One region of the Rhizobium sp. CB3060 genome, then DNA from elsewhere that is predicted to be linked to it. Evidence: predicted binding sites of a transcription regulator. Region 1 holds the regulator's gene; each other region holds the start of a gene.

Region 1 (3,693 bases):
TCATAAAGCGGCGCGGTTTCAGCCATGGCGCATTCTCCTCAATCACAACCTTTAGGGCCAATCGTTTCCTTCGAATGAAACGGGCCCGGAAAAATCAAAAATGCCGCCTTGCGGCGGCATGGGCACTATTGATGTTTTGCACTGCGATGTCAACAAAACTGGCGATTTAGCAGGTGCGGCAGAGCACCTCTCGATGGATGGCATGTCTTCGACAACTTATATTGCATAAATGCCACTCACGTATAGCAAGTTGGGGAAAACCTCGAAATCGATTCCTCAAGATTCCCGCGACTCTTGTCACGGAGTCAGCCTCACACTAGGTTAAAAACCAATTACTAGACTGCATGCGGCGGAACTAGTCACCACAATTTTAAAGCGTTTCACGCCTCGACCCAATTCGAGGCAATGGTGAGGGATTCTGCCATCAGAAACGCGATAGCGGAGACAGGGCATGAATTGGACAGACGAACGCGTCGAGAAGCTGAAAAAGCTGTGGTCCGAAGGTTTGAGCGCCAGCCAGATCGCGGCACAGCTCGGTGGTGTCAGCCGTAATGCCGTCATCGGCAAAGTGCATCGCTTGAGCCTGCCGGGCCGAGCGAAGGCCGGTGGTGCGGCAACCACAGCTCGAGCGCCGAAGCGCAATACCTCGGCCCCACGCGCGCCGAATTACGCCTCGCGCGTTGCAACCCGCACGGTTACCCGCCAGCAGGGTGCGACGATGCTCAAGGAAGAGGTCGAGATCGATACGGTCAGCGAAGTCGAATATCGTCCGGCCGCCAATGTGGTCGTTCCGATCTCGCGCCGCCTCGGCCTGACGGAGCTCACGGAGCGCACCTGCAAGTGGCCGGTCGGCGACCCGCTGAAGGAAGATTTTCACTTCTGCGGCAATGACAGCCCGGACTCTTCGCCGTACTGCACCTACCATCAGCGGCTGGCTTACCAGCCGGTGCATGACCGGCGCCGGGCCGCGCACTGAACCACACCAGACAAAGGAAAAACGGGCCGAAAGGCCCGTTTTCTGTTTCCGCCGCTATGTTGGATGGCCAATCGGGTTGCCCCGATCAGGCCTCCCCCATCAGGCCTCCATGGAATAACCCGCGCCGCGAACGGTGCGGATGACGTCCTGCATGTTGGAGAAATTCAGCGCCTTGCGCAGGCGGCCGACATGCACGTCGACGGTGCGTTCGTCGACATAGATATCATGCCCCCACACGCCGTCGAGCAACTGAGACCGAGAGAAGACGCGGCCGGGGGACGACATCAGGAATTCCAGAAGGCGGAATTCCGTCGGCCCCAACCGCACTTCACGGCTCTTTCGGTGGACGCGATGGGTTTCGCGGTCCAGTTCGATATCGCCGCAGCGCAGTACCGTGGACAGGACCTCCGGGCGGGCTCGGCGCAACATCGCCTTGACGCGGGCCATCAGTTCCGGCGTCGAGAACGGCTTGACGACATAGTCGTCCGCGCCGGTGGAAAGGCCGCGCACGCGCTCGCTTTCCTCGCCGCGAGCGGTGAGCATGATGATCGGCAGGCGCTCCGTCTCCGGCCGCATGCGCAGCCGACGGCAGAGCTCGATGCCGGACACGCCGGGGAGCATCCAATCGAGGATCAGAAGATCGGGGATGCGCTCCTGGAGGCGCAGCTCAGCTTCGTCGCCTCTCAGGATAGTGTCGACCTCGAAGCCCTCGGCCTCGAGGTTATAGCGCAGCAGAACGCTTAGCGCTTCCTCGTCTTCTACAACAGCAACTCTCGGAACCATGCGCCTCTGGTCTCCTTCTCTTGGTGTCTACTTTATTCCGTTACCGAACCGACGGTGTTGGCGGTATCGTCCTTCGGGCGCTCGCCTTCGGGCTGGGCACCGGTCGCCATGTAATAGATCGTCTCGGCGATGTTCGTGGCATGGTCGCCGATGCGCTCGATGTTCTTGGCGCAGAAAAGAAGATGCGTGCAGGTGGTGATGTTGCGCGGATCCTCCATCATGTAGGTCAGCATCTCGCGGAAGAGCGAGGTGTACATGGCGTCGATTTCCTCGTCGCGTTCGCGGATCGACACGGCCTTGTCAGGTAAACGGGTCGAGTAGACGTCGAGCACTTCCTTGAGCTGGACGAGCGCCAGTTCGGAGAGGTGTTCGATGCCGCGGGCGAGACGACGCGGAACGCCGGTGCCCTGCACGGCGATGACGCGCTTTGCGGTGTTCTTGCCGAGATCGCCGACGCGCTCCAGATCGGCGGCGATGCGGATGGAGCCCATGATTTCACGCAGGTCCGCAGCCATCGGCTGACGGCGGGCGATGGTGACGATCGCCTTGTCGCCGACTTCGCGCTCGGCGTGGTCGAGAATGACGTCATCGGAGATGACCTTCTGCGCAAGGCTGGCATCGCCGTTTACCAGGGCGCGGACGCTGTCGCTGACCATCTGCTCCGCCAGGCCGCCCATTTCGGAAATGCGGCGCGTCAGGAACTTCAGGTCTTCGTCGTAAGCGGAGAGAATGTGTGTTGAGACCATTTTTTTATCCTCTAGGTGAAAGATGTGAAAGGAACCGCGCGGGGAGCATCATCAGCCAAAACGGCCCATGATGTAATCCTGCGTGCGGTAATCATCGGGATTGGTGAACATCTTATCGGTATCGTTCTCCTCGACCAGATGGCCGAGATGAAACATTGCGGTACGTTGCGAAACGCGGGCTGCCTGCTGCATGGAATGCGTCACGATGACGATCGTGAAGTTTTCCCGCAGCTCATGAATGAGTTCCTCGACTTTGGCGGTGGCGATCGGATCGAGCGCGGAGCACGGCTCGTCCATGAGAATGACCTCGGGACTGACCGCGACGGCGCGGGCGATGCAGAGGCGTTGCTGCTGACCGCCAGAGAGGCTGGTGCCGGCATCATAGAGCCGATCCTTCACCTCGCCCCACAGCCCGGCCTTCTGCAGACTGGTTTCGACGATATGGTCGAGATCGCTCTTGGACCGATGCAGCCCATGGATACGCGGACCATAGGCCACATTCTCGTAGATCGACTTCGGAAACGGATTGGGCTTCTGAAACACCATGCCGACGCGGGCACGCAGCTCGACGACATCGATTGAGTTGTCGTAGATATCCTGATCGTCGAGCGTGATTTTGCCGGTGACGCGGCAGGTGTCTATCGTATCGTTCATGCGGTTGAGGCAACGCAGGAAGGTGGACTTGCCGCAGCCGGAAGGACCGATCAGCGCGGTGACAGTGTTGGCGCGGATGTTCAGATCCACGTCGAACAGCGCGCGCTTCTCGCCATAATGGACCGAGACGGCCTGACCGATCATCTTGTAGGGGATCGTTATCATCTTCCTGGCCAGTGCTTTTTCGCTCGCGGCTTCCGTCATCATGTTCATTCCATCGCCTCCCGTCACCAGCGCCGCTCAAAGCGACGGCGCAGCAGGATGGCCCCGATGTTCATCGCAACAAGGAAGAAGAGCAGGACGATAATGGCTCCGGAGGTTCTCTCGACAAAGGCGCGCTCAGCTTCGCTCGCCCACATGTAGATTTGCACCGGCAGGGCCGTCGAAGGATCGAGCGGCCCTCTCGGATAGTTGGCGACGAAGGCGACCATGCCGATCAGAAGCAGCGGCGCGGTCTCGCCGAGCGCATGGGCAAGGCCGAGGATCGTACCCGTCAGGATACCCGGCATGGCGAGCGGCAAGACGTGATGGAAA
Region 2 (3,693 bases), 1.5 Mb from region 1:
GGGATTTCCATCTTCTCACGCAGGCGACGTTCAACGTCGAAGCACTCGGGCGCCTTGATGTCCTCGAGATTGATGCCGCCGAAGGTCGGCTCCAGCGCCGAAATCGTGCTGACCATCTCATCGACGGTAGGCGCGGCGATTTCGACGTCGAAGACGTCGATGCCGGCAAATTTCTTGAAGAGTACGGCCTTGCCTTCCATCACCGGCTTGGAGGCAAGCGGACCGATATTGCCGAGACCGAGGACGGCCGAACCATTGGATATGACCGCGACGAGATTGCCGCGCGAGGTGTAGTCGAAAGCCGTTTCCGGATTGTCGCGGATGGCAAGGCAGGGCGCGGCAACGCCGGGAGAATAGGCAAGCGCCAGGTCACGCTGGTTGCCGAGCGGCTTCGTCGCCTGGATTTCCAGCTTGCCGGGGCGGGGATAGCGATGAAAGAAGAGAGCCTGTTCGTCGAGATTGCCGCTCGCCATGTTCTTGGCTGCCTTCGATGTGTCGTGCGTATCCATCACGCTTCTCCGTTTCTGCTTGCGCACTCGCGCTTTTTGAGTCCCTGCATACATCAATCACTCAGGGTGCACAGTATGCAATTGACGCAGAGGAAAGGTTTTTTGCAGCGCCGTTTTCACAATTGTTTTTCTTGTCCCGCAACGGTGACATTCGAGCCCGATGGTAAGCGAAAAGTGAATGCGTCATAAGGGGTTCATGGCGTGAGCCTATGAGGGCAAAAAACAGAGGAGCCCTCATGACCCTCATCGCTTCCCACCGCGGCGGTTCGCATCTTTGGCCCGAAAACACCCGGCTCGCCTTTTCCGAAACCGCTAAACTCGATGTCGATCTCGTCGAATTCGACGTGCATCAGACGCGTGACGACAAGCTCGTCGTCCATCACGACGCGCTGATCGACCGCATGACGGGCGGCAAGGGCGCGATCGCCGATTTAAGCTATGACGAACTGATGCGCCATATCGTCATCGGCAGCGGCGGCGAGACCATCCCGACACTTGCCGAAACCATCGACATCTTCGGGCCGTCCGCGGTCGACCTTCGGCTGGAGATCAAGACGAGGCTGGACGGCAAACCCTATGCCGGCATGGAAGGCCGTATTGCGGACGAGTTGCTGGCGACCGACATGCTGAAGCGGACAATGGTGACCAGTTTCGCGCTCCCGCGCCTGGAAGCCTTCAGTGCCGCGCTTGAGGAGCGTGGCCTGAATGTCGGCGAGCTTCTCGGCCTCATCTTTCTCTGTTCGCCGCAGACAGCCGCGCAAATCGGCTGGAGAGGTATTCTTGCCGCGCTTGGCCGGTTTGGCGTCCACGAGATTGCCTTGCGGGCCGACACCATCGATGCCGAAGTGATGGACCTTTTTCGGAAAAGCGGCGTGACGGTGCATGGCTGGGCGGCGCATACGAGTGAAGCGGCAAGGGCGATGTTTCGCCTCGGCGTCGCAAGTTTCACAACCGATCGGCCGGATCTCGCCATAGCTGCAAAGCGCGGCTGATCGTCCGCAACAGGCCTCTAGCACAGGATTTGTCATCATCCTGAAACACGAGTCTGATTTTGGAATAGCCAACGTAGGATAGGGCACGGACATTGAGTTCGTGAATGAAAACATGAATGTCAGGCGGTTTCGAACGCTATTCATTTCTGACGTGCACCTGGGCTCGAAAGCAGCCAAGGCGGACTATCTGATCGATTTTCTGCGTCATCACGAAGCGGACACCATCTTCCTTGTCGGTGATATCGTTGACGGCTGGCGGCTGAAGCGCACTTGGTACTGGCCGCAAGATTGCAACGACGTGGTGCAGAAACTGCTGCGCAAGGCGCGCAAGGGCACCCGCATCGTCTATATCCCCGGCAATCACGACGAATTCCTGCGTGATTTCCCCGGCATGCATTTCGGCGGCATCGAAGTGGCCGAGCGGGCGATCCACGAGACCGCCGACGGCAAGAAGTATCTCGTCCTGCATGGCGACGAATTCGACGTCGTCGTTCGCAACGCGCGCCTGCTCGCCTATCTCGGCGATTGGGCCTACGATATGGCCATCCTGATCAATGTCGGCCTTGCCGCCGTTCGCCGCCGCCTGAACATGCCCTATTGGTCGTTCTCGGCCTGGGCGAAGCTTCAGGTCAAGCATGCGGTCAATTTCATCGGCGAGTTCCAGCGTGTCGTGGTCGAAGAGGCCAAGCGCAACGATGCCGACGGCGTCATCTGTGGCCACATCCATCATGCCGTCATCGAGGACTTCGATGGCATCCGCTACATCAACACAGGCGACTGGGTCGAAAGCTGCACGGCGATCGCCGAGCATGAAGACGGCACGTTCGAGCTGATCACCTGGCAGTCGATCACCGAGGCACAGCCGGTCAGCGCCGCCGTCGAGGACGTGTCGGAAGCGCTCGGGGCACAGGCGGCGTAATTTGCGCCGCTTCACGGGTCCGATAACGGCCCGTCACAATTCTTGATCGCTGCAATCTGACGACAGCCTCATATTTTATCCGAAACGTTTCGGTTCGGCTATTTCTCGCCATAGTCGTATTCACGATGGAGTGATAGGGAACAATCAGTTTCCCTTCAGGTCTGTCATGATTCCCGCGACAAAATCTCTCCCGGGCGAGGGCGCGCCTCCGCATTTTCGTCTGCGCACCGCCTTGTCCTATTGTGCTCCGTTGCTCGTCAACGGCATTGCTCTGCCGTTTTTCCCGGTTTGGCTGACGGGACTGAATTTCGGTGACCGCGAGATCGGTCTTATCCTCGCCGTGCCGATGGTGGTGCGCGTTCTCGTCGTGCCCATTGTCGGAATACTTGCCGATCGCGTGGATGAACGCGCGAACGTGTTGTTCTGGTCGGGCGCATTGTCACTGCTGACGGCGATCGCGCTTTATTGGACGAATGATTTCTGGCCGGTGTTGCTGGTCTACGCCATTCAGGGGGCGACATACGCGCCTTACGTCCCTGTCGTAGAATCGATTGCCATTTCCGGCGTGCGGCGCTGGGGGTTCGATTATGGATCGATGCGCGTCTGGGGATCGATCGCCTTCATCTTCTCGACCCTTATCGGCGGTCAGATGATCGGCAAATGGGGTGCCACCATGGTTCTGCCCACCATGGTCGGGGGCTTCTTCCTGACAACCATGATGGCTTTCTTCTGTCCGCGCATCGGGCCGACACGCCGGCGCAATCAGCCGATCAACCTGCAGGCGCCGACCGGCGGTGGGCTGCGCTCGCCGCAATTGCTGATCACCATGATCGGTGTGTCGATACAGCAGTCGAGCCATGCCGTGATGTACACGTTTGCATCGATCTATTGGCGCAAACTCGGTTTTTCAGGCACGGAGATCGCCATCCTCTGGAGCGCAGGGGTAACGGCGGAGGTCATGGTTTTCTTCCTGTCGAAAACACTGAGCCGTCGCTTCAGTGCCTGGACGCTGATTTTCTTCGGTTCGAGCGTGTGCGTCCTGCGCTGGATACTGTTTCCGATCAATCTCGGTTTCGCCGGCTATCTCGTGCTGCAATGTCTTCACTCCTGCACCTATGCCTGCGTCCACACCGGCATACAGCGCCGCATCGTTGCTTCGGTGCGGGAAACTCAGGAAGCATCGGCCCAGGGCTCCTATTTCTTTTATAACGGCATGTTCCTCGGGCTGATGACCCTGGCGTCCGGCTATCTTTACGCGTGGCTCGGTCCTTCC
Region 3 (3,693 bases), 1.1 Mb from region 1:
AGATTTGGGGTATCCTTCATGCGATCAAGCGCTCGGCTTGCGCAGGCGTACATATCGGTACCGCCATCGGCATGCTGCAGCGACACCTTCTCGACAAGGCTCTTCTGTTGCGCCGGGTCGCCCGTCGCCAAAAGGGTCGTCCGCACGCGGCTGTCGAAAGGAATGACCATGATGCGATCCGCCGGCGTCCATTGCGCCAGCACCTTGCCAGTTTCATTTGGATTGAACAGAAACTGCATGGCCGCCTGCAATTGCTGTTCGCCCTTGCCTCCCATCGAACCGGAGAAGTCGAGACAAAGAGCCGTCAGCGAAGGCTTACGCAAAGCGCCCTGGTAGAGATCGAGCGCCTGGCGAATCACAGCCGGCTCCGGCATGCGGATCGCCGTTACGAGCCGGGTCGGATCGAAATTCCAATTCGGGTCCGCTTTGGCGGCGACGTCTCCCAACGGAATGCGGCGGCCGGTATCGGCAATACGCTTCTGCACAGGCGCGGAACGCAGATAGGCAACGAGTTCGTTGAAGAAGGTCTCGACCTCAGGACCGCGTCCATGATCGATAAAGCCGATCGGTGAATCCGCAATCGCCACACCGTCGGCCGGATAGATCGCATAGAGCGGCTCCTTGCCCATGCCGACAAGCTTGTCGTTGGTCTCCTTCAGCACCGCTTCGTAATTCCACATGGCATCGTAGAGCACGCCCTTGCCAGCGGAGTCCGTGTAGAGGTCCGCGAGCCAGCCGGAGGACCCGGACGAGCGTTCGACCCCAGCAAGCAACGCCCTGACGGTGCCTTGGAGGTCGGGCTTGTCGAGATCGCCCGGCTCGATGACGGGTTTATTGCCAAGCGCGCTGGAGAGCATAGCCAAATAGGCGCTCGCGCCTGAATTGGACTGGGTTGCCGAGGTCATGAGAAACTTCAGCGAGCCGCTCTTCACTGCCGCCAATATGTCCTTCATAAAGACCGGCTTGCCGATCCAGCCGAGCGCCTGTGCCTTGGATTTGCGCACGCCGAGGATGACCGGTGTCTGCGCCACCGAGGTCAGGGACTTCCCCCGGCGTTTGGTGTCGAACATGTCAACCCAGACGCTCGATGCCGGCCAGACCGCGTCCTGCTCGACACCCTCATTGCTTTGCAGCGCAAGGCCGATATCCAGCGTGCCTTCGTAGGTGAAGCTGCAGGTCGCGCTCTTCTGCTTGCAGAATTCTTCGACGATCGGCTGGATAACGGTGTTTTCCGAGCCGGAGACGATCGAGAACTTCGGTCCTGCGCCGGAATTGCAGCCCGTCAGGGCTAGAGCTGCCGTCAGCGCCAGGCCGGTGAGGAGTGTGCGGATCATCATGCCGCTCATCGCGCCTCGATCATCGCTTTCTTGAGATCGATGGTCATTTTCTCCATCTGCTGCTCAGCCTGAGCGCGCTTCCTGCGGCCTTCTTCCTGCACCTTCAGGACACCGTTGATCGTATCGATCAGGTCACGGTTGGCGGCAGCGAGCGTATCGATATCGACGATACCGCGCTGCGACTGCTGTTCGATGGCAATCGCCTGGTCCTTCATCATCTCGGACGCCTGTCGGATCATGTCGTTGGTGGCGTCGGTCACGGTCTTCTGCAGCTCAAGCGCTGATTTCTGCCTCGACAGCCCAAGCAGGATCACCATCTTCTGCTTCCAGGCCGGCACCGTCAGCGCCGACGTCGCCTGCAGGTTCTCGATCAGCGTCTCGTCACCGGCCTGCACGATGCGGATCTGCGGCAATTGCTGAATGCCGAGCTGGCGCGCCTGCTGCAGGTAGAACACCCGCTTCTCCAATCGGTCGAGGGCCTGCAAGCTGTCCTGATAGGTCTGAGCCTCCAGCATACCGCCGCCGGGATTGGCAGCCGCGGCCTCGGCGGCACTTTTCAACTTCGGCAGTTCGACACTGCGAAAACGCTCTGCGAAAGTCTTGCCAGCCTGCACATAGGCGTCGAGCTGCAGGATGGACTGCTTCGTCTCCTCGTGAAGATCGTCGAGAAGTGCGATGTCGCGGCGCAGCGTATCCTTATGCCGGTCGAGCTCGAGGCCAATGCGGTCGATCTGGCCGGCCACATCCTCGAATTCCTCCTTGAAGCGCTCCAGGCGGGCCTTGAACGACGAGAATATTTTGGAAAGAAAGCCCTCATCCTTCAGCGATGCCGGGTCGAGCTTCTTCGACTTGATGATGATATCGGTCAGCAACTTGCCAACTTCGCCGAGATCCCGATTGCGGACCTCGCGGAGAATCCGGTCAGAATAGTCGGAGACAGACTGCTGGGCGCGGTCGCCATAAACAGAAATGCCGGCGCGGTCGGTCAGATCGATGGTGTCGCCGATGCGGGCGATTTCCGCCGGATCGGCGGCAACGACCGGCAAAGTGGTACTTGCGGTCGGGGCGAGATCAGTATTGGCCATAGCTCGTGCTTTCTCGTCTATCAACACGGACCTGGACTACGGAACATCTGCCGATCATTCTTCAATAACCGGCTCGGCCCGCATGGCCCGCTACAATTTCAGATCGGCACTGCGGAACTGAGACTCACTCAAGGGCGTGCCGAATGCTTCCCAGAATAGTGAAGCTTCGGACACAGTTTTATGACGAAGATTTGCCTTGTGGCCTGCGCCTCGCAAAGCCTATTGGCAGGCCTTGGTGTCGAGCACTTCAAGCTTGGAGAGCTTGCCGGTCAGAACGAAATCACCATAGTCCATGGTGAGGTCGCGGGTGATGCCGTTTTCATAGAGCTTGAACGACATGCGATAGACCGGAATGGCGTCGCCCTTGGATTTGTCGTTGAAATAGGCGACGGTAACCGGCCAGAACGGCGTTTTGGCGAAGATGCCGGCCTTTTCGGCATCGGGGTCATCGGTTGCAGGAGTCGCCTGCTTACCGACGACGGTTGTTGCGATCAACGACTTATCCCCATCATCGGAGCCGTCGAAAACCTCGGCCTCGAAGAAATTCCTGCCCAGCTTGGCATTATGGATGATGTCGAGCATATGCTCTGTCGGAAAGCGGCTCTGGATGAGTTCGATCTGCTTCGCTTTTGGCTGGGTCAGATCGACCTTAATCCCCTTCTGATCGTCGGCCGCCGCGCCGCGCACGTCCTTGTCGAGTTGATCGTCCGTATAGGATTTGGTCTCGAAGCGGAAAGTGCGCTTGACGAGATCCTCGAATGTGGTCGTCTGCTGGTCGCTGACGCGCGTTGAATCACCCGTGTCGATCTGTGTGACGAAACGGAAATTGGTAGTGAAACCGGTGCAATCGGAGCCGTCGAACTCATAGACCATACGGCCGAACATGCCGGCGATGCCCGATCGGTCTGATGCGTCCTTCAGTTCGAGATCGTAGACGGCGCGATGCGCGATCAACCCAGTCGGACCCGCCGCGGCGGCGGACACGCCCAGAGACGCGACGCCTAAACTCGAAACGATAACGGCGGCAAGACTCGAGCGGAACATTCATTATCTCCTGTTGGACTCGCACGCGATGCTATAAGAACGCTTCGGCTAGAGTGAGGCGGCCCGTCATCAATTCGTCATCTCGCTCTGCCTTTTGATTTGGCGTTATCTCGTCCAAGATCGCCTCGCGCCCGGCAAAGGGAATCTAAGCTTGATGCCGGATTTTTGAAGATTTTACAACAAAACGGGAGATGAAAATGTCCGACGCTATCGAGAGCCGTCTGAAG
Region 4 (3,693 bases), on a different replicon from region 1:
GCACTGTACCCTTCGATCGCCATCGTGGCTCTCAAACAGCCAGGAGAAGGTTTGCTGCCAGCGCCAGGGCCTCGCCTGCTGACGGCAAACATCGTCGGAACTGGGTTTCTAAAGGGCCTCTGAAAGCGCGCCGCGCCAGAATTACATCCCGTCATCAGCGGCAGGCCGCGGTCGGAAAGCGAGGTATTTGTTGTTTGGATGTGAGCCTACCGGAACATCACATCCAGATGCTGACGGTCTTGCGCGACTATCCGGCACGTGGTTTCGAATCCCTCTCCCGGGATGCTCAACACGAACTCCGATGGGATGCCCAAAGCAGTCGACACGACGAGGTTCGCACCATCAGGTCCGAGAGAACGGATCGTGCAATCGAAGCTCGAGTGCCTTTCGTTGAAAATGATTACGCCGGCTTTAAGCACCCGACGCCGCGCACTTTGGTGCGACCCGGAGCGAGCGGCGAATGATTCGCAGCGATTACGACCGGCCTGCTTGGCGTGATACATAGCAGCGTCAGCTTGGGCGAGAAGCGTATCGATGTCCTTCGTGATGATCGACATCGCGGTCACGCCAAAACTCGCGGTAACCGGCACCGTGTTTTCTGCAAGTTGGGCCGGAACTGCATCCAGCGCGCTGCGAAGCTTTTCAGCCACCTTAAACGCAGCAGCCTGGTCAATATGCGGAAGGAGAATTGCAAATTCTTCACCACCCAAACGCCCAAGCAGATCGTCCGCTCGGAGCTGCTCTCGGCACGTCTTGATCACCGACTTGAGCACCTCGTCGCCCGCCGCGTGGCCATAGGTGTCGTTGATCCTTTTGAAGTGGTCGACATCGAGCACGATACACGCCACGTCATGATGATGGCGAGCCGCAAGGGAAAGCAGACGGCTGGCCTCCTCGTTGAAAGCGCGACGGGTCAGCGCGCCCGTTAGGACGTCGATGGCCGCCGACTGCAGCAACTCGGCGCGATCAATTGCGACGCCCGCAATCTCCTCCAGGATCGCCAGATCCTTGTTTCCAAATGACCGCGGCTGACGGTCGATGGCGCAGACGGTTCCCACGGTATGACCATCACGGGTCTTGAGAGGAACGCCGGCGTAAAACCGGATATGCGCTTCTCCCGTCACGGCAGGATTGGACGCAAACCGGGGATCGCGGCTCGCATCGGGCACGACGATCGGCTGTTCGCAGTCCACCACGTAGCGGCAGAACGTGTCTTCCCTGGGCACCTCGTCTGCCGGCAATCCCAAACAGGCCTTGTACCACTGACGGTGGGCGTCGATGAACGAGACGATGCCAATATCGACTGTGAACACCTGCTTGATGAGGCGAGCCAGCCGTTCGAACCCCTCGTCTCTAGGCGTGTCTAATATGTCCAGCCGATCGAGAGCGGCCAGGCGGTCGAGTTCGCGCCGCGCTGCCTCATCGGATAATCTTCCAAATGCACGTACAGCCGACATCGACCCGACACCTTTCAAAGCAGATTGCTATCCAGCCGTAAATTGCGCAGGGGAATGTCGTCAAGCTGGAGTCCGGACATGCTGTCGCAACGCTTAAGATTTTGCTGCCAACGAAGGAAGCACGTGGACGGCTGGTGGTTGTTCAAATATCGGGGTCTGTAGCCAAAATCCCTCTGCCACGGGCAAAGCTACACCTGCCGGCAGCATGTGGTTTCCAGCCAAGCTCCTGACAATCACAAAGCCAGCAGCAAACGCATATGCCGATGAAAGTCTCGGCGGCTGACCGAAAATGCAACAGGATATCTGCTCGCCTTGAAAGGAATCGGAACCATTAGCCAGGTGGTTTGTTGCCAGAACTATGTTTCAGAAGCGGCCGTTCACTCGAAAGGAGCTTATCGCATCGGACAGTCGCCGACGATCGATTTGCACGGAGAAATTCAGGAAGAGAAGAGACGCATGGCAAAAATGCCATTCTGTGCAAGTGTTTCGAACATCCGACAGCCTGTCACATCCTTGTCATGAAATGCGTCGACATCTCGTCCCAGATCAGGAGCGGGTACCCAAATGGATTATTTCAGACGTTTCAACTTTCTGTTCGCAACGCCGGCTTTCGACAGCGATGACCTGGAGGGCGCCCGCTACAACCAGATCATCGAGGAGATCCAAGGCTCCGGCTTTGAGGTGGTGCGCGCACGAAACCTCGAAGATGCGGAGATCGCCGTACAGACGGACGCCGCCATCGGCTGCATGCTAGTCGACTGGGGCAAAAAGGGGCTCGAGGGCAAAACGGCCTCCCTCATCAACCTAATGCGCCGGCGCGGCCTGGAATTCCCCATCATCCTGCTGATCCGCCGTAAGCGCTTCGAGGATGTGCCGGTAGAGGTCCTCGATTTCATCGATGGCTATGTCTTCCTATCGGAAGAAACGCCCGCCTTCATCGCCAAGAGCCTCATCAGCCGGCTCAAGCAATATGCCGAGACGCTGAAGACGCCGTTCTTCGGTGCACTGGTCGATTATGCCGAGGAAGGCAATCACCTTTGGACCTGCCCCGGGCACAATGGCGGCATCTTCTACAGCCGCAGCCCGATCGGGCGGGTCTTCATGGAGCATCTCGGCGAAGCGGTGTTTCGCGACGATCTCGACAATTCCGTGCTCGACCTCGGCGACCTGCTGACTCACGAAGGACCGGCGCTCGCTGCACAAAAGGAAGCAGCCAAAATCTTCGGCGCCGAGAAGACCTATTTCGTCCTGAACGGCACCTCCACGTCCAACAAGGTCGCGCTCTCCGCACTCGTCACCGATGGCGATCTCGTGCTGTTCGATCGCAACAACCACAAGGCCGCCCATCACGGCGCCTTGATGATCTCGGGCGGCATTCCGGTTTACATGCCGACCATACGCAACCTCTATGGCTTGATCGGTCCCATCGATTTCGCGGTCATGGACGAGGACGCCCTGCGCGAGCGCATCCGCACGCACCCGCTGGTGAAAGACCCGGAGGCTTACAAGAAGCCGCGCCCATTCCGCGTTGCTGTCGTGGAACAGTGCACCTATGACGGTACCATTCACAATGCCGAGATGATCCTCAAGCGCATCGGCCATTTGTGCGACTACATCCTCTTCGACGAGGCGTGGGCGGGCTTCATGAAGTTTCATCCGCTCTATGCCGGACGCTTTGCCATGGGCCTTTCCGATCTTGGCCCGGACGCGCCCGGCATCATCGCCACGCAATCCACCCACAAGCAGCTCGCAAGCTTCTCGCAGGCCTCTCAGATCCACATGAAGGACCGGCATATTACCGGCCAGAAGCGCCGCGTGGAGCACCGTCGCTTCAACGAAAGCTTCATGCAGCACGCCTCGACCTCGCCCTTCTATCCGCTGTTTGCCTCGCTCGACGTGGGCGCGCAGATGATGAAGGGCCGCTCGGGCGAAGTGCTGTGGGACGATACGATCCGCCTCGGCATCGAGCTGCGTAAGAAGATCCGCGCAGTGCGACGCGAATTCGAAGAGAAGGAGCATCGTCCCGAGCGCCGCTGGTTCTTCGAGCCCTTCGTGCCGGATCGGGTGGCGATCCCGGATGTATCGAGCCACGGCGCGGTGCATGAAGTGCCGTGGGAAAGCGTCTCTACCGACCAGCTCGCCACCAATCCCGCCTTCTGGCATCTGACGCCCGACGCAGCGTGGCACGGTTTTTCCGCAATGGAGCCGGGCTTTGCCATGACCGATCCGAACAAGC

What was found. Region 1 encodes PhoB, which activates phosphate uptake and scavenging genes when phosphate is short. Its sites were predicted from a motif close to TGTCATNNANCTGTCAT; they were not measured.
Positions count from the first base shown of each region.
Region 2: the regulator PhoB is predicted to act here: its motif matches at 1,532-1,548, upstream of N2601_RS07855 (UDP-2,3-diacylglucosamine diphosphatase).
Region 3: the regulator PhoB is predicted to act here: its motif matches at 2,592-2,608, upstream of N2601_RS06275 (toxic anion resistance protein).
Region 4: the regulator PhoB is predicted to act here: its motif matches at 1,961-1,977, upstream of N2601_RS27340 (Orn/Lys/Arg family decarboxylase).

Region 1 is NZ_CP104158.1:134,130-137,822, reverse strand. Features, by position in the region: gene N2601_RS00700 (aspartate aminotransferase family protein) at 1-26, opposite strand, end outside; gene N2601_RS00695 (GcrA family cell cycle regulator) at 452-976, shown strand; gene phoB (phosphate regulon transcriptional regulator PhoB) at 1,076-1,759, opposite strand; gene phoU (phosphate signaling complex protein PhoU) at 1,792-2,505, opposite strand; gene pstB (phosphate ABC transporter ATP-binding protein PstB) at 2,557-3,372, opposite strand; gene pstA (phosphate ABC transporter permease PstA) at 3,387-3,693, opposite strand, start outside.
Region 2 is NZ_CP104158.1:1,602,180-1,605,872, reverse strand. Features, by position in the region: gene N2601_RS07865 (NADP-dependent malic enzyme) at 1-509, opposite strand, end outside; gene N2601_RS07860 (glycerophosphodiester phosphodiesterase) at 746-1,501, shown strand; gene N2601_RS07855 (UDP-2,3-diacylglucosamine diphosphatase) at 1,614-2,420, shown strand; gene N2601_RS07850 (MFS transporter) at 2,587-3,693, shown strand, end outside.
Region 3 is NZ_CP104158.1:1,261,882-1,265,574, reverse strand. Features, by position in the region: gene N2601_RS06280 (VWA domain-containing protein) at 1-1,337, opposite strand, end outside; gene N2601_RS06275 (toxic anion resistance protein) at 1,343-2,422, opposite strand; gene N2601_RS06270 (cell envelope integrity EipB family protein) at 2,642-3,466, opposite strand; gene N2601_RS06265 (RidA family protein) at 3,664-3,693, shown strand, end outside.
Region 4 is NZ_CP104159.1:1,746,905-1,750,597, forward strand. Features, by position in the region: gene N2601_RS27335 (sensor domain-containing diguanylate cyclase) at 207-1,457, opposite strand; gene N2601_RS27340 (Orn/Lys/Arg family decarboxylase) at 2,022-3,693, shown strand, end outside.